3 regions of the Enterobacter cloacae complex sp. HYC074_NIDB genome follow, and region 1 is predicted to be linked to each of the others. Evidence: predicted binding sites of a transcription regulator. Region 1 holds the regulator's gene; each other region holds the start of a gene.
What was found. Region 1 encodes PhoB, which activates phosphate uptake and scavenging genes when phosphate is short. Its sites were predicted from a motif close to CTGTCATAAAACTGNCNNAT; they were not measured.
Positions count from the first base shown of each region.

Region 2: a site for PhoB is predicted at 1,773-1,792, ahead of uvrB (excinuclease ABC subunit UvrB). Genes of this name have one in related genera too.
Region 3: a site for PhoB is predicted at 3,895-3,914, ahead of kdgR (DNA-binding transcriptional regulator KdgR). Genes of this name have one in related genera too.

Region 1 covers NZ_CP114214.1:1,048,338-1,055,759, reverse strand. Annotated here, with positions in the region: gene brnQ (branched-chain amino acid transporter carrier protein BrnQ) at 1-836, opposite strand, end outside; gene phoR (phosphate regulon sensor histidine kinase PhoR) at 1,246-2,541, opposite strand; gene phoB (phosphate response regulator transcription factor PhoB) at 2,563-3,252, opposite strand; gene sbcD (exonuclease subunit SbcD) at 3,440-4,645, shown strand; gene sbcC (exonuclease subunit SbcC) at 4,642-7,422, shown strand, end outside.
Region 2 covers NZ_CP114214.1:1,495,469-1,502,890, forward strand. Annotated here, with positions in the region: gene bioD (dethiobiotin synthase) at 1-589, shown strand, start outside; gene O1724_RS07365 (ABC transporter ATP-binding protein) at 552-1,274, opposite strand; gene uvrB (excinuclease ABC subunit UvrB) at 2,024-4,039, shown strand; gene yvcK (uridine diphosphate-N-acetylglucosamine-binding protein YvcK) at 4,119-5,027, opposite strand; molybdenum cofactor riboswitch at 5,254-5,387, shown strand; gene moaA (GTP 3',8-cyclase MoaA) at 5,375-6,364, shown strand; gene moaB (molybdenum cofactor biosynthesis protein B) at 6,389-6,901, shown strand; gene moaC (cyclic pyranopterin monophosphate synthase MoaC) at 6,905-7,390, shown strand; gene moaD (molybdopterin synthase sulfur carrier subunit) at 7,383-7,422, shown strand, end outside.
Region 3 covers NZ_CP114214.1:2,825,705-2,833,126, reverse strand. Annotated here, with positions in the region: gene prc (carboxy terminal-processing peptidase) at 1-1,327, shown strand, start outside; gene htpX (protease HtpX) at 1,521-2,402, shown strand; gene O1724_RS13795 (MFS transporter) at 2,454-3,827, opposite strand; gene kdgR (DNA-binding transcriptional regulator KdgR) at 4,006-4,797, shown strand; gene O1724_RS13785 (YobH family protein) at 4,861-5,100, opposite strand; gene mgrB (PhoP/PhoQ regulatory lipoprotein MgrB) at 5,261-5,404, shown strand; gene O1724_RS13775 (YebO family protein) at 5,479-5,766, shown strand; partial or broken gene O1724_RS13770 (DUF2627 domain-containing protein) at 6,435-6,579, shown strand; gene cspE (transcription antiterminator/RNA stability regulator CspE) at 6,592-6,801, shown strand; gene ftsI (peptidoglycan glycosyltransferase FtsI) at 7,018-7,422, shown strand, end outside.

The DNA of each region.
Region 1 (7,422 bases):
CCTGCACCACCAAAGGTGTGCTGCACGTAAGCATGCAGGATCGCCGCGCCGTTTGCGCTCTGATCGACCAGCGTTGCGCTATCTGAACCCAGACGGAACAGCGCCAGATACAGCAGCGTCAGGCCGACACCGGCCATCAGGCCAGCCCAGATAGTGTAACGAGTCAGCAGGCGCGCTTCGGTCACCCCACAGGAACGCGCGGCGTTAACGATAACAATACCAAACACCATCGCGCCAAGCGTATCCATCGTCAGATAGCCGTTCACGAAACCGTTTGAGAACGCCGCGTTCTGGTAGGCGTCCATCGCGGAGCTGATGGGCCCCGCAGGCCAGACAATGGCCGCAACCGCCAGCACAATCAGCGCCACAATTTTCAGTGGTGCCAGGAAGTTACCTACGGTATCCAGCAGTTTGCCCGGATAGAGAGAAACCAGAATCACGATGGCGAAGTAAATGAGGCTGTAAATAAACAGTGGCATCGCGCCGTCACCGGTCAGCGGGGCGATACCCACTTCAAAGGAGACGGTCGCCGTGCGCGGGGTCGCGAACAGCGGGCCAACGGCCAGATAGCAGACGGTTGCCAGCAGAACGCCAGCCACTTTGCCAATCGGGGTGCTGAGGCTGTCCACACCGCCACCGACTTTCGCCAGCGCGATAACGGTCAGTACCGGCAGGCCCACGGCAGTAAGCAGGAAGCCAAACGCAGCCGTCCAGACGTGTTCACCCGCCTGTAAGCCAACCATTGGAGGAAAAATGATATTACCTGCGCCAACGAACAGCGCAAATGTCATAAAGCCCAGCGCGATAATGTCACGCGATTTCAAGTGATGGGTCATAAAACCTTACTGCCTGTGGATGTGGTGTTGAATACGTTGAGATTTTCGCCATCCCTGATGGGACGATACAGCGGAAAATTTGCTCAATTTCAGCGGGATATGCTCCCGTCCTGGCGTGGCGAAGAATAGTTTTTCGATTTACCACGCAAATACAGTCGGTCTGACAGTATATGGGGGGCAATTTAAACGCTTATAACGTTTAAAGGCAAGAAGGGATCGTAAAACCAGAACAATATGCCAGCATGAAAATCCAGACCAACATAATATGCCATGTATAAGAAAAACTCATGGCTAATCATGCGAACAAAAAAGCACCAGCCGTATAATATTCATCCGCGTTTCGCTTGACTGCAAAGCAAACGGGCCAGCAATCGCTGGCCCGTGGAAAGGTAGCCTGACACACACGCTGTCAGGCGCTTTTTTTGGCAATTAATCGTTCCGGAATCACGAAGCTAAAGCGCGTGCCCTTACCGAGGGTGCTTTCGATATTGAGCCGGCTTTCGTGGTGGCTGACGGCATGCTTCACAATTGCCAGCCCCAGTCCGCTTCCGCCGGTCTGCCGCGAGCGCGCCTTATCCACCCGGTAGAACCGTTCAGTGAGACGCGGGAGGTGTTCAGGCCCAATCCCCGGCCCGTTGTCCTCGACGCTAAACTCAGCGCCCGCCGGGGTATGCTGCCAGCGCACCGCGATATGCGTCCCTTTCGGGGTGTGATTCACGGCGTTATAGACCAGGTTTGAGATAGCGCTTCGCAGCTCATCTTCACTGCCGAGCACTTTCAGCGTGTTATCAACGTCAAAACTCAGGGTGTGCTGATTATGACTCAGCGTTTGGGCTTCGCGCTCCACCACCCGCAACATCATCGGCACATCAATGATGTCATTTAGCGCCAGCGACGGGGCAGCCTCAATTTTTGAAAGCGTCAGCAGCTGTTTGACCAGCCCTTCCATGCGGAACGTCTGCTCCCTCATGGTATGCAGCGCTTTCTCACGCGGCGCCCCCTCAAGCGTTTGCTCCTGCATCATCTCCAGGTAGCCCTGAAGCACCGTCAACGGCGTACGCAGCTCGTGGCTGACGTTGGCAAAGAAGTTACGTCTCGCGCCCTCAAGCTGGTGCATCTGGGTAACGTCCCTCGCCACCATCAGCCACTGCCGATCGCTGTAGGGCATCACGCGGATCTCCAGATGGCGACCGTTATTGAGCTTCAGATTGTGCGGGCGCGAAAAATCCCGCTTTTTCAGATACAGCGTGAACTCGGGATAGCGCAGAAGGTTGAGGATGTTCTGACCGTTATCATCCGGCCAGCGCAGGCCCAACAGCTGTTGCGCGAGGCCATTACACCAGAAGATGGTCCCTTCTTCCGTCGTCAGGATCACCGCGTCCGGCAGCGACTCCGCACCGCTACGAAAGCGTTTGATCAGGCTTCCCAGCTCACGACGGCGCTTTTTATTACGCATCTGCATCTGGTGCAGGCCGTAGAGAAGCGGTTCCCAGCTCCCGCTTCCCGGCGGAGGTGTCATACTTCTGTCGACCCACAGCCACCAGGAAAGACGCAGTAAATTCCAGAAATGCCAGACGAGCAATCCCGTCACGGCCACCAGTAAAAACCACGGCAGATAGCCAAAGATAGCCCCCAGAATGAGGGCCGGAATACAGCATAAGATCAGTTCAAAGACGAGCCTTTTCCATGACAGACGTTCCAGCACGCGTCACACTCCTGTCATTGTTCAGAAACGGGTCGAGAAGCGATAACCCGTGCCGCGGACCGTCTGTACCATGCGATCGTGGCCGCTCAGTTCCAGTGCTTTACGCAGGCGGCGAATATGGACGTCAACCGTTCGGTCTTCGACATAGACGTTAGTTCCCCAGACGTTATTCAGCAACTGTTCGCGGCTGTAAACGCGCTCCGGGTGTGTCATAAAGAAGTGCAGGAGTTTAAATTCGGTGGGGCCCATATCGAGGGGATTTTCACCGGTCATGACCCGGTGCGAGGTAGGATCCAGGCTCAGCCCCTGCATCTCAATCACCTCTTCCACCGCCATCGGTGAAATACGGCGCATCACGGCTTTGATACGCGCCACCAGCTCTTTCGGGGAGAACGGTTTGGTGATGTAATCGTCCGCGCCGGTTTCCAGACCGCGCACGCGATCCTCTTCCTCGCCGCGCGCCGTCAGCATCACCACCGGGATATCACGGGTCATCGCCTCGCGTTTGATATGCTTGATAAACTGCAATCCGGAACCGCCAGGCAGCATCCAGTCCAGCAGGATCAGATCGGGCCAGGGTTCATTCAGCTGGTTCACCGCGCTGTCATAATCTTCCGCTTCAACCGGCTGGAAGCCATTTTGTTCAAGCACGAAGCACACCATTTCACGGATCGGAGCTTCATCTTCTACGACCAGAATACGTCTCGCCATACTTTGCCCTGTCTTATCGTATTTAAGTTACAAGTCTGTAATGCGGCGTCATTATGCGTCAGATTTATGACAGATTTATGAAAAACATTACCACTATAAATGGCAAACTGTTGTTTTATTACAGCGGTTATTTTCCGTTCCCCAAACGTTTATAATCCTGCTTTCTTATTATTGCCACGGATCTTTTATGCGCATACTTCACACCTCAGACTGGCACCTGGGTCAAAATTTTTACAGCAAAAGCCGCGCCGCGGAACATGAAGCGTTCCTGAACTGGCTGCTGGAGACGGCTCAGGCTCACGAGGTGGACGCGATTATTGTGGCGGGCGACATTTTTGATACCGGATCGCCGCCGAGCTATGCGCGTGAGCTATACAACCGTTTTGTGGTCAACCTCCAGCAAACCGGTTGTCACCTGGTGATTGTCGCCGGAAATCATGACTCGGTGGCGACGCTGAATGAATCCCGCGATATTCTGGCGTTCCTCAATACCACCGTGGTGGCCAGCGTCGGGCACGCGCCGCAGATCCTGAAAAAACGCGACGGCACGCCGGGCGCGGTGCTGTGCCCAATCCCGTTTTTACGTCCGCGAGATATCGTGCAAAGCCAGGCGGGTCTGTCCGGCAGCGAAAAACAGCAGCATCTGTTGCAGGCCATCACCCGCTATTATCACCAGCAGCATACGGAAGCCTGCGCCCTGCGCGGCGATCAGGCCATTCCGATCATTGCCACCGGACACCTCACCACCGTCGGAGCCAGTAAGAGTGATGCGGTGCGCGAGATCTATATCGGTACGCTGGACGCGTTTCCGGCGCAAAACTTCCCCCCCGCCGACTACATTGCCCTCGGGCATATTCACCGGGCGCAGATCATCGGCGGCTGCGAGCATATCCGCTACTGCGGCTCGCCCATTTCGCTCAGTTTTGACGAAACGGGCAAAGCCAAATCCGTCCATCTGGTGAGCTTCACCGGGGGCAAACTCAGCGCCGTTGAGACGCTTGAGGTGCCGGTCACCCAGCTGCTGGCGGTGCTGAAAGGCGATCTGGCCGCCATTACCGCTCAGCTTGAGCAGTGGCGCGGCGCAGCGCTTAATCCCCCCGTCTGGCTCGATATCGAAATCACCACCGACGACTACCTGTACGATATGCAGCGTAAAATTCAGACGCTGACGGAAGACCTTCCCGTGGAAGTACTACTGGTACGCCGCAGCCGCGAGCAGCGCGAGAAAATACTGCTCAACGCCCAGCGTGAAACGCTTAGCGAACTTCGGGTTGAAGAGGTGTTCGCGCGGCGGCTTGCGCATGTAGAGGTGGACGAGGCCAGACGCACCAGGCTTAACGAGCTGTTTGCCCAGACCCTGCACTCCCTCCATGACGAGGACGAAAACGCATGAAAATTCTGAGCCTGCGTCTGAAAAATCTGAATTCGCTAAAGGGTGAGTGGAAAATTGATTTCACCGCGGAGCCGTTCGCCAGCAACGGGCTGTTTGCCATCACCGGCGCAACCGGCGCGGGTAAAACCACGCTGCTGGATGCCATCTGCCTGGCGCTGTACCACGAAACGCCGCGTCTTAATAAGGTCTCTCAGGCGCAAAACGACCTGATGACGCGCGATACCGCCGAATGCCTGGCGGAAGTGGAATTTGAGGTCAAAGGCGTTGCTTATCGCGCTTTCTGGAGCCAGAACCGCGCCCGCAACCAGCCGGACGGGAACTTACAGGCACCGCGCGTAGAGCTGGCCCGCTGCGAAGACGGCAAAATTCTGGCCGACAAAGTCACGGATAAGCTGGAACAAACCGCCGCACTCACCGGGCTGGACTATGGTCGCTTTACCCGCTCGATGTTGCTCTCGCAGGGGCAGTTTGCCGCCTTCCTGAATGCTAAACCGAGCGATCGCGCTGAGCTGCTGGAGGAACTGACCGGCACGGAAATTTACGGCCAGATTTCCGCCATGGTTTTTGAAAAACACAAAGCGGCACGTAACGCGCTGGAGATGTGCGAAGCGCAGGCCGCAGGGGTTGTGCTGTTGAGCGAGGAACAGCAGCATCACTTGCAGCAAAGTTTGCAGGCGCTCACTGACGAAGAGAAAATCCTGCTGGCACAGCAGCAGAGCCAACAGAAAGATTTTCAGTGGCTTACGCGTAACGACGAGCTGATACGTGAGCAGCAGCGCGCAGCCGCTTCGCAGCAGCAGGCGCAACAGGCTCTGACGGACGCCGCGCCGCAACTGGCGAAGCTCCAGCTGGCGCAACCCGCCGCCCAGCTACGTCCGCTATGGGAGCACCAGCAGGAGCAGACCGCCCGCCTGTCGCAAACCGCAGAGCGAATTGTCGAAGTAAATACTCGCTTACTCGACAGAGCGGCACAGCGCGCGCGTATCCGCAACGGTGCGCAGCGCAACCGTGAACAGTTGCAGACAGAGCACACGGCGCTGACGCAGTGGCTAACCGAACACGATCGTTTCCGTCAGTGGGGACAGGAAATTGCCGGCTGGCGGGCGCATTTTACGCAGCTGAATCGCGATAAAAATCAGCTTGTTGCCCAGGCAGCGCGCATGGCTGAGCTTCGTCAGAAGCTGGCTGAGCTGCCGGAGAGTACGCTGACGCTGACGGCTGAGGATCTCGCGACGGCAATGGAGCAACAGGCACAATCGCGGGCGCTCCGCCAGCGTCTGACTGCGCTTCACGCTCGCTATCAGCCGCTGCAAAAACGACTGCGCCAGAATGCGGAAAGCGTGCAGAAAGCGCAGGCTGAGCAGGGTAAGCTCAATGAAACGCTGATCCTGCGGCGTCAGCAGTTCAAAGAAAAAAATCAGCACTATGCCGACCTGAAAGCGCTCTGTGAGCGTGAGGCGACAATCAAGGATCTTGAGAATTATCGTGCTCAGCTGGAAGCGGGTAAGCCTTGCCCGCTCTGCGGTTCACGCGAACACCCGGCAGTTGTGCAGTATCAGGCGCTTGAACTGACTGACAATCAGCGCCGCCGCGACGCGCTGGAGAAAGAGGTTGCCGCGCTAAAAGAGGAAGGATTGCTGGTACTCGGGCAGGTGAATGCGCTGACCCAACAGATCCAGCGCGAGACTGAGGAAGCACAGGCTCTCTCTGAGGAAGAGCAAGCACTCACTAAAGAGTGGCTGGAGGTCTGCACCTCCCTGAACATAGCGCTGAATATTCAGGATGATATAGCACTCTGGATGAGCGCACAGGAGCAGTATGAACGCCAGCTGTATCAGCTCAGCCAGCGTCTGACGCTGCAAAACCAGCTCATTGAACAGGAAGGTCAGGCGCGCCAGTACCAGCAGCAGCTGACGGCGACGCGTCAGGCGCTGGCGGCCTCGCTAGAGTCGCTGTCGCTTAGCGTGCCCGATGAAGGGGCCGAAAGCGCCTGGCTGAGCGCGCGCGAAAGCGAATATACCCTGTGGCAGGAAAAACAGGCCCAGCACGGTACGATTCAGGAACGTATTAACGCCCTGATGCCAATCCTGGAGACGCTGCCGGTTACCGATGATACAGAAGCCGACGCGGTTATACCTGAGAAGTGGCGCGGCATCCACGACGAATGCGTGTCGCTGCAAAGCCAGCTCACCACCCTCCAGCAGCAGGAGACGCTTGAGCGTGAACGGCTCCAGCAATCACAGGCTCAGTTCAACGCCGCGCTGACCGCGAGCTGCTTTGCCGATCGGGAGGCATTTCTCTCCGCCCTGCTGGATGAAGCGTCGATCCGCCAGCTTGAACAGCAAAAGCAGACGCTGGAAAACCAGCTCCAGCAGACCACGGCGCTTTCGGTGCAGGCAAGCCAGCAGCTTCAGGCGCATCAGGCACAGCGCCCCGAGGGGCTGGAAACCGATGCCGCAACGCTTCAGGCGCAGTTACATCAGCTGGCGCAACAGCTTCGGGACAACACCACGCATCAGGGGGAGATCCGCCAGCAGCTCAAACAGGACGCCGATAACCGTCTGCACCAGCAGGCGCTTATGCAGCAGATTGAGGAGGCGGCGCGTCAGGCCGACGACTGGGGCTATCTCAATGCGCTGATAGGCTCCAGCACCGGCGATAAATTCCGTAAATTCGCCCAGGGGCTAACGCTGGATAATCTGGTGTGGCTTGCCAACCAGCAGCTCAACCGTCTGCATGGCCGCTATCTGCTTCAGCGTAAAGCCAGCGACGCGCTG
Region 2 (7,422 bases), 450 kb from region 1:
GCCCGTAGCCTCCGGCAGCGAGATGACGCCGGAAGGCTTACGCAATACCGATGCGCTGGCGCTACAGCGTAATAGCAGCCTTGCGCTGGCCTATTCTGCGGTGAACCCCTATACCTTTGCTGAACCCACCTCGCCGCACATCGTCAGCGCCGATGAAGATCGTCCGATTGATTTTTCGGTGCTCTCTTCCGGGTTACGCGACCTGGAAACGCAGGCCGACTGGGTGCTGGTGGAGGGGGCTGGCGGCTGGTTTACCCCGCTGTCCGACGAGCAGACATTTGCTGACTGGGTGCAGGCCGAGCAGCTTCCGGTCATTCTGGTGGTCGGCGTGAAGCTTGGCTGTATCAATCACGCCATGCTGACCGCTCAGGCCGTGCAGCAGGCCGGGTTGCGTCTGGCAGGGTGGATTGCCAATGACGTGGTTGCGCCGGGTAAACGTCATGCTGAGTACCTGGCGACGCTGAAGCGGGGGCTGCCTGCGCCGTTTCTCGGCGAGATCCCGTGGCTTGCCGACGGCGCAGAGCAGGCGGAAACCGGACGCTATCTTGACCTTAGCGCCTTATGTCCCGCGCCATCCAGTGCGCAATAAGGTCGTCATCCAGCTCGTTAACGTGGCCCTGTGCCACGTTACGCCCGCGATAGAGCATGCAGAAACGATCCGCTACCCGGCGGATAAACGACAGCTGTTGCTCAGCTAACAGCACCGTCATTCCCAGCTCCCGATTCAGCCGCACCAGCAACTGCCCCAGCCTGCGCGCGAAACCATGCCCTGCGCCATACATGGGCTCATCCAGAATCAACACGCGCGGGCGATTAACCAGCGCACTGGCGAGAGCCAGCTGATACTGGTCGTCGGGGGACAGCGCAGAGGCACGGCTCTGTCGCAGCGGATAGAGCTCCGGAAACAGGGCGTACACGTCATTTTTTGATGTCGGGTCGGATTTCCCCGTCGCCCGCATAGCGATATGCAGATTTTCATCGACGGTCAGCTGGGAAAATATCCGCCGATCCTGCGGGACGTAGCCTATCGTCGGCGGCGCCGGGAATGCTGACGCAGGGTTGAGCAAGTTATGCGGCGGCGCGCCAGCCTCATGCCAGATGATGGTGCCGCTCTCAACGGGCACCTTTCCGGTAATGCAGTTCATGAGCGTGGATTTACCCATGCCAGGCAGGCCAACAATGCCCGTACAGATGCCTTGCGGGAAATCGATATTCACGTTCCATAGCGTATGTTGGCTTCCGTAAAACTGATTTACAGCACGCAGACTCAACATCTTTCTCTCCTTAAAAATGTGTGGGGGTGATGCACAGAGTGATGTCTGCAAAACGCCTGCCAGGAACTTCATAATGATTAAAAAAAGGCCATTTTTAGGAATAACTCACTATCAAAAGCAGTACGTTTATACGAAATGCACATTCCCGGTGCCGCGTATGTCGAATCGTGGTGCAGGAGAAATGACAGAATTGTGATTAAGATCTCGCCAGTTGCTTATGAAAAAATGAACGTTTTCCAGGCAAAAAAGAGTGATAAAAATTTTTTACTGCCGCTTCGTGGGAAAAACCGGGAATTTGCTGAAGTGCATGCTGTACGGGCTGGAGGCAGTTATCCACTATTCCTGTGGATAACCTTGTGCATTAGAGTTAGAAAACACGCGATAAGCGAGAAAATACGCGGGTTACGACCAAATTGATGGGAAACGCGGCTTAATAAATTAGTCTTTATTTTTTAACGAATTAGATAAAAGCAATTCCCTCAACGCCAGCGACACCTGTTGCCATAAAACTTTCATAACCGCCCTTGACAAATGTTAAAAAAGTAATAGTTCTGGGGATAACCCCCTGAGGCTGGTGTTTTATTTTGTCACAGTCGAAATTTGGCTCGCGAACGCACTAATCCTCTCTGCGCTACGCTAAATATCCTGACACGCTACTGGTTTTTCATCCAGTGTTTTTTACTGGCAATCCTGGCCACAACGAGTAAAATTACTCACCTGCCGCTTATTCTGTCATCAGGTCGTCGCCCATGAGTAAACCGTTTAAACTGAATTCTGCTTTCCGTCCTTCCGGGGATCAGCCCGAGGCTATTCGTCGCCTGGAAGAGGGGCTGGAGGACGGGCTGGCGCACCAGACTCTGCTGGGGGTTACCGGTTCGGGCAAAACCTTCACCATTGCCAACGTCATTGCCGATCTCCAGCGTCCGACGATGGTCCTCGCGCCGAACAAAACGCTGGCGGCGCAGCTGTATGGTGAGATGAAAGAGTTCTTCCCGGAAAACGCGGTGGAGTATTTCGTCTCCTACTACGACTACTACCAGCCGGAAGCCTACGTTCCCAGCTCCGACACGTTTATCGAGAAAGATGCCTCGGTGAACGAACATATCGAGCAGATGCGTTTGTCGGCGACCAAGGCGCTGCTGGAGCGTCGTGATGTGGTGGTGGTGGCCTCGGTGTCGGCGATCTACGGCCTGGGCGATCCGGATCTCTATCTCAAGATGATGCTGCACCTGACGCAGGGGATGATCATCGATCAGCGGGCGATTTTGCGCCGTCTGGCGGAGTTGCAGTACACCCGTAACGATCAGGCGTTCCAGCGCGGGACCTTCCGCGTGCGCGGCGAGGTGATTGATATCTTCCCGGCGGAATCGGACGACATGGCGCTGCGCGTGGAGCTGTTCGACGAAGAGGTTGAACGCCTGTCGCTGTTCGATCCGTTGACCGGTCACGTCGAGTCGGTGATCCAGCGCTTCACCATCTACCCGAAAACGCACTACGTGACGCCACGCGAGCGTATCGTGCAGGCGATGGAAGAGATCAAAATTGAGCTGGCGGACCGCCGCAAGGTGCTGCTGGCGAACAATAAGCTGCTGGAAGAGCAACGCCTGAGCCAGCGTACCCAGTTCGATCTGGAGATGATGAACGAGCTGGGCTACTGCTCCGGCATCGAAAACTACTCGCGCTACCTATCCGGGCGCGGGCCGGGCGAAGCGCCGCCGACGCTGTTTGACTACCTTCCGGCGGACGGCCTGCTGGTGATCGACGAATCACACGTTACGATCCCCCAGATCGGCGGGATGTACCGCGGTGACCGCGCGCGTAAAGAGACGCTGGTTGAGTACGGGTTCCGACTGCCGTCAGCGCTGGACAACCGTCCGATGAAGTTTGAAGAATTTGAGGCGCTTGCTCCGCAGACCATCTACGTATCGGCGACGCCGGGCAACTACGAGCTGGAAAAATCCGGTGATGACGTGGTGGACCAGGTGGTGCGTCCGACCGGGCTGCTGGATCCGATTATCGAGGTGCGTCCGGTGGCGACGCAGGTGGACGATCTGCTCTCGGAAATACGTGCCCGTTCCGCCATCAACGAGCGCGTGCTGGTTACCACGCTCACCAAACGTATGGCGGAAGATTTGACGGAGTATCTGGAAGAACACGGCGAGAAGGTGCGGTATCTGCACTCGGATATCGATACCGTGGAGCGTATGGAGATCATCCGCGATCTGCGTCTGGGCGAGTTCGACGTGCTGGTAGGAATTAACCTTCTGCGAGAAGGTCTGGATATGCCGGAGGTGTCGCTGGTGGCGATTCTGGACGCGGACAAAGAGGGCTTCCTGCGTTCCGAGCGCTCGCTGATCCAGACCATTGGCCGCGCCGCGCGTAACGTCAACGGGAAGGCGATCCTGTACGGGGATAAAATCACCCCGTCGATGGCCAAAGCGATTGGCGAAACGGAACGTCGTCGCGAGAAGCAGCAGCGCTATAACGAAGAGCACGGCATCACGCCGCAGGGGTTGAACAAGAAGGTGGTGGATATCCTGGCGCTGGGTCAGAACATTGCGAAGACTAAAGCGAAAGGCCGCGGCAAGGCCCGTTCAGTGGTGGAAGAGGATACCGTCGCGCTGACGCCGAAAGCGTTGCAGCAGAAGATCCACGAGCTGGAAGGGCAGATGATGCAGCATGCGCAGAACCTGGAGTTCGAAGAGGCTGCGCAAATCCGCGATCAGCTGCATCAGCTGCGGGATCTGTTTATTGCGGCATCGTGAATTTTTTGCCCGGTGGCGTTTTCTCCCTCTCCCTGTGGGAGAGGGCCGGGGTGAGGGCATCAGGCCGCACAAAACGAACCTAACCTAATGCCTGAATCGCCTTCTCCAGCGCCTCGCGTAGAAGATGGCGGTCGTGGCGATATTTAATATCGCTGGCTTCCAGCGGCTCCTGTACCACCACGCGATCGCCAATCCCTGATACATCCACTTTCGGTCCGACCACGACACCATCGATAATTTTCTTACCAACGTACTGTTCCATCAGGTCCAGCTTATCCGCCAGCGACAGGCTTGCCGCCGCCGGGCTGAGTTCGCGGCCTAAATTACCGATATAGACCATGGGCGCAGGCGTTCTGCGCAGCGCCTGCGCCAGCTCTTTCACCAGCAGGATCGGCATCAGGCTGGTGTAAAAACTTCCCGGCCCAATCAGGATCAGATCGGCCTCGCCAATCGCTTCTACCGCTTCACGCGTTGCGGGTACGCTGGGGTAGGTCATCAGCTCTTTTGGCGGCAGAAGAAGCTGGTCGATATTCACTTCACCATACACTTCGTGATCGTCAGCATCGATCGCCATCAAATCTACCGGCTGTTCGGACATTGGGATCAGGAACGCATCCACTTTTAGCAGGTTACGAATTAAATTGATCGCTTCCAGAGGGCGCACGCTCAGGTGATCCAGCGCCTTTAACATCAGATTTCCAAGGTTATGGCCTGAAAGTTCGCCATTCCCGCCAAAACGGTACTCAAACATCGCCGAGGCCACGCTTGGCTCAGTGATGAGCTGGTTGAGGCAGTTGCGCATGTCGCCCCAGGCTATCCCGCCTTCAGCACGTCGGATCCGCCCGGTTGAGCCGCCGTTGTCCGTTGTTGTCACGATGCCCGTCAGGCGTGAGCCCAGTGACGATAACGACGACATAACCCGTCCCAGCCCGTGACCTCCGCCAAGAGCGACCACGCGGTCCAGATCCGCAAAAGTGCGATTGCGCATACCTATTCCTTATCCTGTTAAGCTTGCGTCACAGTAACGCAACTACTCCTAAAAGACGATGCCTCTCACAATCCATAATGACGTATATCAATGCGAAAGCGCTGTTTTTGCGTATTCTGTAGTGAAAATGCACGATAACATCGTTATGTATAAATTTATATAGCGAAAAGCGACAATGGCGAAGTGGCGATTTCCACGCTACTATCGCCATAACCACGTTTTCAAAACTGAAAACATACACTCTAGCCCTGGCGCCTGTGTCGAGAGATATGGCGCCCTGGCCGTGGCGGATTTGCCACCAGGGTACAGAAAGAAATGACTGTGCCTCCCGATCTGGAAAGGTGTACATGGCTTCACAACTTACTGATGCTTTCGCGCGTAAGTTTTACTACTTGCGTCTGTCGATTACCGATGTGTGCAACTTCCGTTGCACCTACTGCCTGCCCGATGGCTACAAGCCGGGCAGCGTCACCAATAATGGCTTTCTCTCCGTGGATGAAGTACGCCGCGTTACGCGTGCGTTCTCGGAACTCGGCACGGAAAAAGTGCGTCTTACCGGGGGAGAGCCCTCCCTGCGTCGTGATTTCCCTGACATTATTGCCGCCGTGCGTGAAAACGAACGTATCCGCCAGATCGCGGTGACCACCAACGGTTACCGCATGGCGCGTGACGTGGCGTACTGGCGCGATGCGGGGCTGACGGCGATCAACGTCAGCGTGGACAGCCTTGATGCCCGGCAGTTTCACGCCATTACCGGTCAGGACAAGTTCCGCCAGGTGATGGACGGCATCGATGCGGCGTTTACCGCCGGGTTCGAAAAAGTCAAAGTCAACACGGTGCTGATGCGCGACGTAAACCACCATCAGTTGGACACCTTCCTGGCGTGGATTAAATCCCGTCCCATTCAACTGCGTTTTATCGAGCTGATGGAAACGGGCGAGGGCAGCGAGCTGTTCCGCCGTCACCATATTTCCGGCATGGTGTTGCGCGACGAGCTGCTGAAACGCGGCTGGATCCATCAGATCCGCCAGCGCAGCGATGGCCCGGCGCAGGTTTTTTGTCATCCGGATTATGAAGGCGAAATCGGCCTGATCATGCCCTATGAAAAAGACTTCTGTGCCAGCTGCAACCGCCTGCGTGTCTCCTCCGTTGGCAAGCTCCATCTTTGCCTGTTCGGGGATGGCGGCGTCGATCTGCGCGATTTGCTGGAAGATGACGCTCAACAGGACGCGCTTGAAGCACGCATTTCCGAGGCGCTGACGCACAAAAAGCAGACCCATTTCCTGCATCAGGGCAACACCGGCATTACTCAGAACCTGTCCTATATCGGCGGGTAATCAGGCTTTAGAAGGAACCAGAAGATGAGTCAAGTAAGCGCGGAATTTATCCCGACACGCATTGCTATTCTTACCGTTTCCGAACGTCGTGGTGAAGAGGATGATACCTCCGGCCACTGGCTGCGCGAGGCGGCACACGAAGCCGGACACCAGATTGTTGATAAAGCGATCGTCAAAGAAAACCGTTACGCCATTCGCGCTCAGGTCTCACAGTGGATTGCGAACGATGACGTCCAGGTGGTGCTGATCACTGGCGGCACCGGCTTTACCGCAGGCGACCAGGCGCCGGAAGCGCTGCTCCCGCTGTTCGATCGCGAAGTGGAAGGCTTCGGCGAAGTGTTCCGCATGCTCTCATTTGAAGAGATTGGCACCTCTACGCTCCAGTTCCGTGCCGTAGCGGGGGTAGCGAACAAGACGCTGATCTTCGCCATGCCAGGGTCGACCAAAGCCTGCCGCACCGCGTGGGAAAACATTATTGCCCCACAGCTGGATGCTCGTACCCGTCCGTGTAACTTCCATCCCCATTTAAAGAAATAAGCTATGTCACAACTGACCCACATAAACGCCGCTGGCGAAGCGCATATGGTGGATGTCTCCGCCAAAGCCGAAACGGTGCGCGAGGCGCGTGCTGAAGCGTTCATCACCATGCTGCCGGAGACGCTGGCGATGATTATCGACGGCAGCCATCACAAGGGTGATGTGTTTGCCACCGCCCGTATCGCTGGTATTCAGGCCGCTAAACGTACCTGGGACCTCATTCCGCTCTGCCATCCGCTGATGCTCAGCAAAGTGGAGGTAAATTTGCAGGCGCAGCCGGCGCATAATCGCGTGCGTATCGAGTCCTTGTGCCGCTTAACCGGGAAAACCGGCGTGGAGATGGAGGCGTTGACGGCGGCCTCCGTGGCGGCGCTGACCATCTACGACATGTGTAAAGCGGTGCAGAAAGATATGGTGATTGGCCCGGTGCGTCTGTTGGCAAAAAGCGGCGGCAAATCCGGCGATTTTAAGGTAGAAAGCCATGATTAAGGTGCTTTTTTTTGCCCAGGTCCGTGAGCTGG
Region 3 (7,422 bases), 1.8 Mb from region 1:
GAGCCTGTCTCTGGAAGGTATCGGTGCTGTGCTTCAGATGGACGATGACTACACCGTAATCAACTCCATGGTGGCCGGTGGCCCTGCATCGAAAAGCAAAGCGATCAGCGTAGGCGACCGTATTGTCGGTGTGGGCCAAACCGGAAAGAGCATGGTGGACGTGATTGGCTGGCGTCTTGATGACGTAGTTGCGCTGATCAAAGGGCCGAAGGGCAGCAAAGTTCGCCTGGAGATCCTGCCAGCCGGTAAGGGGACCAAAACCCGTATCGTTACTCTGACCCGTGAGCGTATCCGTCTGGAAGATCGCGCGGTGAAAATGTCGGTGAAAACCGTGGGTAAAGAGAAGGTTGGCGTTCTGGATATCCCTGGTTTCTACGTCGGCCTGACCGATGATGTGAAAGTGCAGCTTCAGAAGCTTGAAAAGCAGAATGTCAGCAGCGTGATCATTGACCTGCGCAGCAACGGCGGCGGGGCATTGACCGAGGCCGTCTCGCTTTCCGGGCTGTTTATCCCGTCTGGCCCGGTGGTACAGGTGCGCGATAACAACGGTAAAGTGCGTGAAGATGCGGATACCGATGGTGTGGTCTACTATAAGGGGCCGCTGGTGGTGCTTGTCGATCGCTTCAGCGCCTCTGCATCGGAAATCTTCGCTGCTGCCATGCAGGATTACGGCCGGGCGTTAATCGTCGGCGAACCGACGTTTGGCAAGGGCACCGTTCAGCAGTACCGCTCTCTGAACCGTATTTACGACCAGATGCTGCGCCCTGAATGGCCGGCGCTGGGCTCAGTACAGTACACCATTCAGAAGTTCTACCGCGTCAACGGCGGCAGCACGCAGCGCAAAGGCGTGACGCCGGATATTATGATGCCGACAGGTACCGAAGAGACGGAAACGGGCGAGAAGTTTGAAGATAACGCGCTGCCGTGGGATAGCATTGATGCCGCGACATTCGTGAAATCGGGTGATATGAAACAGTTCGGACCGGAACTGCTGAAAAATCACAACGATCGCATCGGGAAGGATCCGGAATTCCAGTACATCATGAAGGACATCGCGCGTTTCAACGCCCTGAAAGCAAAACGGAACATTGTGTCTCTGAACTACGCTCAGCGTGAGAAAGAGAACAATGAAGATGACGCGACACGTCTGGCGCGTATCAACGATCGCTTCAAACGTGAAGGCAAGCCTCTGCTCAAAAAACTGGACGATCTGCCTAAGGATTACCAGGAGCCCGATCCGTATCTGGACGAGACGGTGCATATCGCGCTTGATCTCGCGAAGCTGGAAAAAGAGAAACCTGCTGTGCAACCTGCTCCGACAAAATAATCCCCCAACAGGCACAAGAAATTGTGCCTGTTTCTTTTTGTTCCTCATCCTTCCGTCAGGCAGATTTCCAATTGTGTAAAGTTGTGTCTTTCTGGTGACTTACGCCGTCTGGATGCTTGAAAATAGCCGTAATACCCATACGATGTGGGTAATCGCATAGTGCGTTTTGTTAAACTGAGGTTAAAAGAATATTATGATGCGAATCGCGCTCTTCCTGCTCACCAACCTGGCGGTGATGGTGGTATTCGGGCTGGTGCTAAGCCTGACGGGAATTCAGTCGAGCAGCGTTCAGGGTCTGTTGATTATGGCGCTGCTGTTTGGTTTCGGTGGCTCTTTCATTTCACTGCTAATGTCGAAGTGGATGGCACTGAAATCCGTGGGCGGTGAAGTTATTGAGCAACCGCGTAACGATATGGAGCAGTGGCTGATGAGCACGGTTGCTCAGCAGTCAAAGCAGGCGGGCATTGCCATGCCGCAGGTAGCCATCTACCACGCGCCGGATATCAACGCGTTTGCTACCGGTGCGCGTCGTGACGCGTCCCTGGTGGCCGTCAGCACCGGTCTGCTGCAAAACATGAGCCGTGACGAAGCGGAAGCGGTTATTGCTCACGAGATCAGCCACATCGCCAACGGCGATATGGTCACCATGACCCTGATCCAGGGCGTGGTGAACACCTTCGTTATCTTTATTTCCCGTATTCTGGCGCAGATTGCTGCCGGGTTTATGGGTGGCAACCGTGATGAGGGTGAAGAGAGCAACGGCAACCCGCTGATCTATTTTGCTGTTTCAATGGTGCTGGAGCTGGTGTTCGGTATCCTGGCAAGCATTATTACCATGTGGTTCTCCCGTCATCGTGAGTTCCATGCGGATGCCGGTTCCGCGAAACTGGTGGGTCGTGAAAAGATGATTGCTGCGCTGCAACGTCTTAAAACCAGCTACGAGCCGCAGGAAGCAAACAGCATGATGGCCTTCTGCATCAACGGCAAGTCAAAGTCGCTGAGCGAGCTGTTTATGTCTCACCCGCCGCTGGATAAACGTATTGAAGCGCTGCGTAGCGGCGAATATCTGAAGTAACGTAATCGGGTTGAAAACAACCGGGCAGGAGTCCTTCTCCGCCCGGTTTTTTTATGCCTGCGCCTTTGGCTGGGTGACACGAAGACCGCTAATGACAGCCGCGAGGGTCGCCAGTGTCCCTGCGGTAATCAGCGCAACGTGTGTCGCATTCTGCCCGGCCAGGTTAAACATCAAGGCTACCAGTGCGGCCCCGGTGCTTTGCCCTAACAGTCTTGCCGTGCCCAGCATCCCGCTGGCGCCACCGCTGCGATGACGTGGGGCAGAGGTGATAATCGTGTGGTTATTAGGGGACTGGAACAGACCAAAACCGGCCCCGCACAGGATCATGCGCCAGATAATATCCAGATCCCCTGGCGAGGCGGGCAGGAGCGCCAGTGCAAACAGTCCCACCGCCATGACAACCAGCCCAATCGCCCCCAGAAGCCCGGCATGAACGCGCTCAATAAGGTAACCGGCCAGCGGGGCCATCACCATGGTTGCCAGAGGCCAGGGCGTGAGCAGCAAGCCTGTTTCCACTTCCGAACGGCCAATCACGCTCTGCAAAAAGAACGGCAGCGCAACCAGCGCCAGCATCTGGGCGCAGAACGAGCAAATGGAGGTACAAATGGATAGCGAAAACAGCGGAATACGCAGCAAATCCACCGGCAGTAACGGCACGGGCAGCGCCAGCTGACGTCGTACGAAGAAAAATCCGATGATAAGCATGGCAACGATTTCTGCGGCAATGAGCGACAGAGACTGCCCCTGAGCAAATCCGCTCAGCGCGGTAATCAGCAGGCCAAAGGTCAGCGCGTTCATCACGGCGCTGGGCAGGTCAAAACGCGGCATGGTGTTTTTCGGACCATTTTCCGGAAGATAGCGCAGGGCGAAGAAGATCGCCACAATACCCAGCGGCACATTAATGGCAAACAGCCACTGCCACGAGGCAACGGACAGAATGGCGGCGGCAATCGTCGGCCCGGCAGCGGACGACACGGCCACAATAAAGGAATTAATGCCCATGCCGCGCCCCAGGTGGCGGTGAGGATAGATAAGCCGTATGAGGGCCGTGTTCACGCTCATTAGCGCCGCGCCGCCAAAGCCCTGCGCGATACGCGCCAGGGTGAGGGTGTGCAGTGAATCGGAAAGGGCACAGAAGAGCGAGGTGAGGGTAAAGACCACCAGCCCGCACTGGTAAACCCGGCGATAGCCAAACATATCGCCCAGGAAAGAGAGTGACAGGAGGGAAATCACAATTGCTATCTGGTACGCGTTCACAATCCAGATGGAGCTTGCGGGAGAAGCATTAAGGTCTTTTGCAATGGTAGGAAGAGCAACGTTGGCAATCGCACCGTCAAGGACAGCCATCGAAATACCGATGACAATAGTGGCAATTGCCCCGTACCTCTGCGGTAAGGGCAGGCCATCAGAAACGTTTTTTTGCATGGGAAAAGAATGACTCAGCGTGAAATTATTTTCAGAGTAACTATTTTAGCATCGTTATTTCGGTTTTATGTCGCAGATTTGTAACGAAGTAAACCCAGATAGATTGCAGCACGCATCACACGAATTTATAATAAAAACCGGTTCTGATTTTTATAAAACACTCTCCATGAGGTGATAAATGGCAATCGCAGATTTGGATAAGCAGCCAGATTCTGTTTCTTCCGTGCTGAAGGTGTTTGGCATCTTGCAGGCGCTCGGAGAAGAGCGTGAAATTGGTATTACAGAGTTGTCGCAGCGTGTGATGATGTCGAAAAGCACCGTTTATCGCTTTTTGCAGACGATGAAATCATTGGGTTATGTCGCGCAGGAAGGAGAATCAGAAAAATATTCTCTGACGCTGAAACTGTTTGAACTGGGCGCCCGCGCTTTGCAAAACGTGGATCTGATCCGCAGCGCTGACATTCAGATGCGTGAACTTTCACGATTGACGAAAGAGACAATTCACCTCGGTGCGCTGGATGAAGACAGCATTGTTTACATCCACAAAATTGACTCCATGTACAACCTGCGCATGTATTCACGCATCGGTCGTCGTAACCCGCTCTACAGCACCGCAATTGGTAAAGTACTGCTGGCCTGGCGCGATCGCGAAGAGGTGAAGCAGATCCTTGACGGGGTGGAGTACAAACGCAGCACCGACCGCACCATTACCAGTACGGATGAACTGCTGAGCGTGCTGGATAATGTGCGTGAGCAGGGTTACGGGGAAGATAACGAAGAGCAGGAAGAGGGGCTGCGTTGCATCGGTGTGCCGGTATTTGACCGTTTCGGCGTTGTCATTGCGGGCCTGAGCATTTCGTTCCCAACGCTGCGTTTCTCTGAAGAGCGTCTTCATGAATATGTGGCGATCCTGCATACCGCAGCGCGCAAAATTTCAGAGCAGATGGGCTATAACGATTATCCGTTCTGATCGACGCTTTCAATAAAAACGCCGCAACAGTGCGGCGTTCTTGTAAGCGAAATTCAACGCTGATTAACCGTTATCAATCACATCAGATGATTTACGCAGCACAGGACAGTTGGTTAACCCGATGATCCCGCTGTCGGAATGAATGTACTGCGCCGTGCTTACCCCCCGGGCGGTAAGATATTTACACTGGATACCCAGACCCGCGGCATTTTCTTTGCTTCCCATTAATACGCCGTACCCACTTAATAACAGGCCGATCCACACAATGGCCAGTACAATTACTGTACGAATAAGTAAACGCATCGTTGCCTCTTTTTTCTTTGTTGTCATGGAGTAAGCGTAACGGGTTTACGCAGTGAAACAAGTGCACGATTCCGAAAAGCGTCTGTTGAAGGTACAGTTAGCCCCTGTTTAAGATAACCGTGATAACCTGGCTGCATCAGGTCATAAGACGGAGTGTGGAGTGAAAAAAATACGCTGGGTAATTCTGATTATAGTGTTGATAGCTTGTGTGGTGCTGTGGACGCAGACTATCAATGTGATGTGCGATCAGGATGTACAATTCTTTAGCGGCATTTGTTCAATCAATAAGTTTATCCCCTGGTAGAGGCCATTTTTACGCTGAGTGATGTCCTTACGTGGCGGCAGTGGTAAAATGACTGTTTTTACTGAGGTGGTGAAATGGGTGAGTTACTGAATTCGGGGCTGCTGAGCATTGCATCCCTGGTAATGTCTTTGGTGGTGCTGGTCGTTGGGCTGGTACTGTGGTTCTTCGTTAACCGCGCCAGCTCCCGCACAAACGAGCAGATTGAACTGCTGGAAGCATTGCTCGATCAGCAGAAACGGCAGAATGCGTTGCTGCGTCGTCTGTGCGAAGCCAACGAGCCGGAGGAGAAAGCGGTACCTAAGGACGCTGTTGCTCAACAACAGGACGAGGAAAACTTCATTCGCCTGGTAGCCGAACGATAGTTTGCCCGGAAAGGGAGGTGGCCTGACGTACGGCGTAAATCCCCTCCCTTATCAAATGTGATCCACAACATCCCAACATATAATTAAGCAGCAGTTAACTATTGTTTCAGCATACTGAAAACTGGTGAATATTTATCCTTATTCGATAATTACCGTTTCGTTGAATAAATTGTGTGTTTTATCTTTCCCGAAGTGTTTTATTTTTATCGAAACGTTTTGCTTGCCTTGTTTTGAGGCAGAGTCATAAAAATTTCATTATTTTGGTGCAGAATAACGCTAATTAAATGGTGGATTTTAATACAATTAGCAAAATGTAATTAACATCGTATATTCCCTGACACATGTCGGTGCGTTGCAATGTTTTCAGCATAACTTTTCACAAAATGTTCTAACTCAGTCATTCTTTTAAAGAAAATCAGGGATTGGGATGGACGCTTTGAAATGATTGAGCTATGTTTAAAAAGTCTTTGATTACAGGGCGCGTCAACGCACCCTGCGGGCAGTGAGGTCAGGTAGCGCTTCATTTGACAATTCGCATAACTGTGCAGATTGTTATGGAGTAACACCTGAATTTGTGCGGCGGATCGAGACATGTTTAAAAATGGCTTGCCATATTAAACGTTGTGTGTGATAACACGTTTTGGGTCAAACGAGGTACAGTTCTGTTTATGTGTGGCATTTTCAGTAAAGAAGTCCTGAGTAAACACGTTGTCGTTGAATACCGCTTCTCTGCCGAACCTTATATTAGTGCCTCAAGCAGTAATGTCTCAGTTTTATCTATGTCAAAGCCCGCGGGCTAAGAAAACACTCTAAGGAATTTTGCAAATGGCAAAGATTAAAGGTCAAGTTAAGTGGTTCAACGAGTCTAAAGGTTTTGGTTTCATTACTCCTGCTGACGGCAGCAAAGACGTGTTCGTACACTTCTCTGCAATCCAGGGTAACGGCTTCAAAACTCTGGCTGAAGGCCAGAACGTTGAGTTCGAAATTCAGGATGGCCAGAAAGGCCCAGCTGCGGTTAACGTAACTGCTATCTGATCGAATCACTGCTGACTGAAGCGCTCAGCGCTTCGATCTCAGACATAAGCCTCGCCGATGCGGGGCTTTTTTATTCGCTTATTTTTCAAAATATTACGTAATCCTCCGCTGTTATTATCTTGTTGCAAACCCTCGAGATTATTAGCATTGTTTTCCCGCCTTCTTATCCGCTTTTCCCGTTAAATCAGGGCGTTGATCAACAGCCCTGGGGTTAAGGTGAAAAAAAAGACAATAACGACCACCGGAAACTTTACTCCGGCACGTTTTGCACTTCTGTGTCTCGCTATCTTTTGTAGTCTTGCGTTTCTGCTGGGCCGCGTGGCGTGGCTGCAAATTATCAAACCGGATAATCTGGTTAAGCAGGAGGATATGCGCTCCCTGCGCGAAGTGGCGATAGACGCCCCGCGGGGGATGATTGTGGACCGTGAAGGACGACCCCTTGCGGTGAGCGTACCTGTCCAGGCCGTCTGGGCCGATCCCAAAACAGTGCTGGAAAAAGGGGGGATCGGTTATGATTCGCGCTGGCAGGCCCTGGCAAATGCCTTACACCTTTCTCTGAGCACGCTCGCATCGCGAATCAACAGTAACCCGCACGGGCGATTTATTTACCTTGCCCGTCAG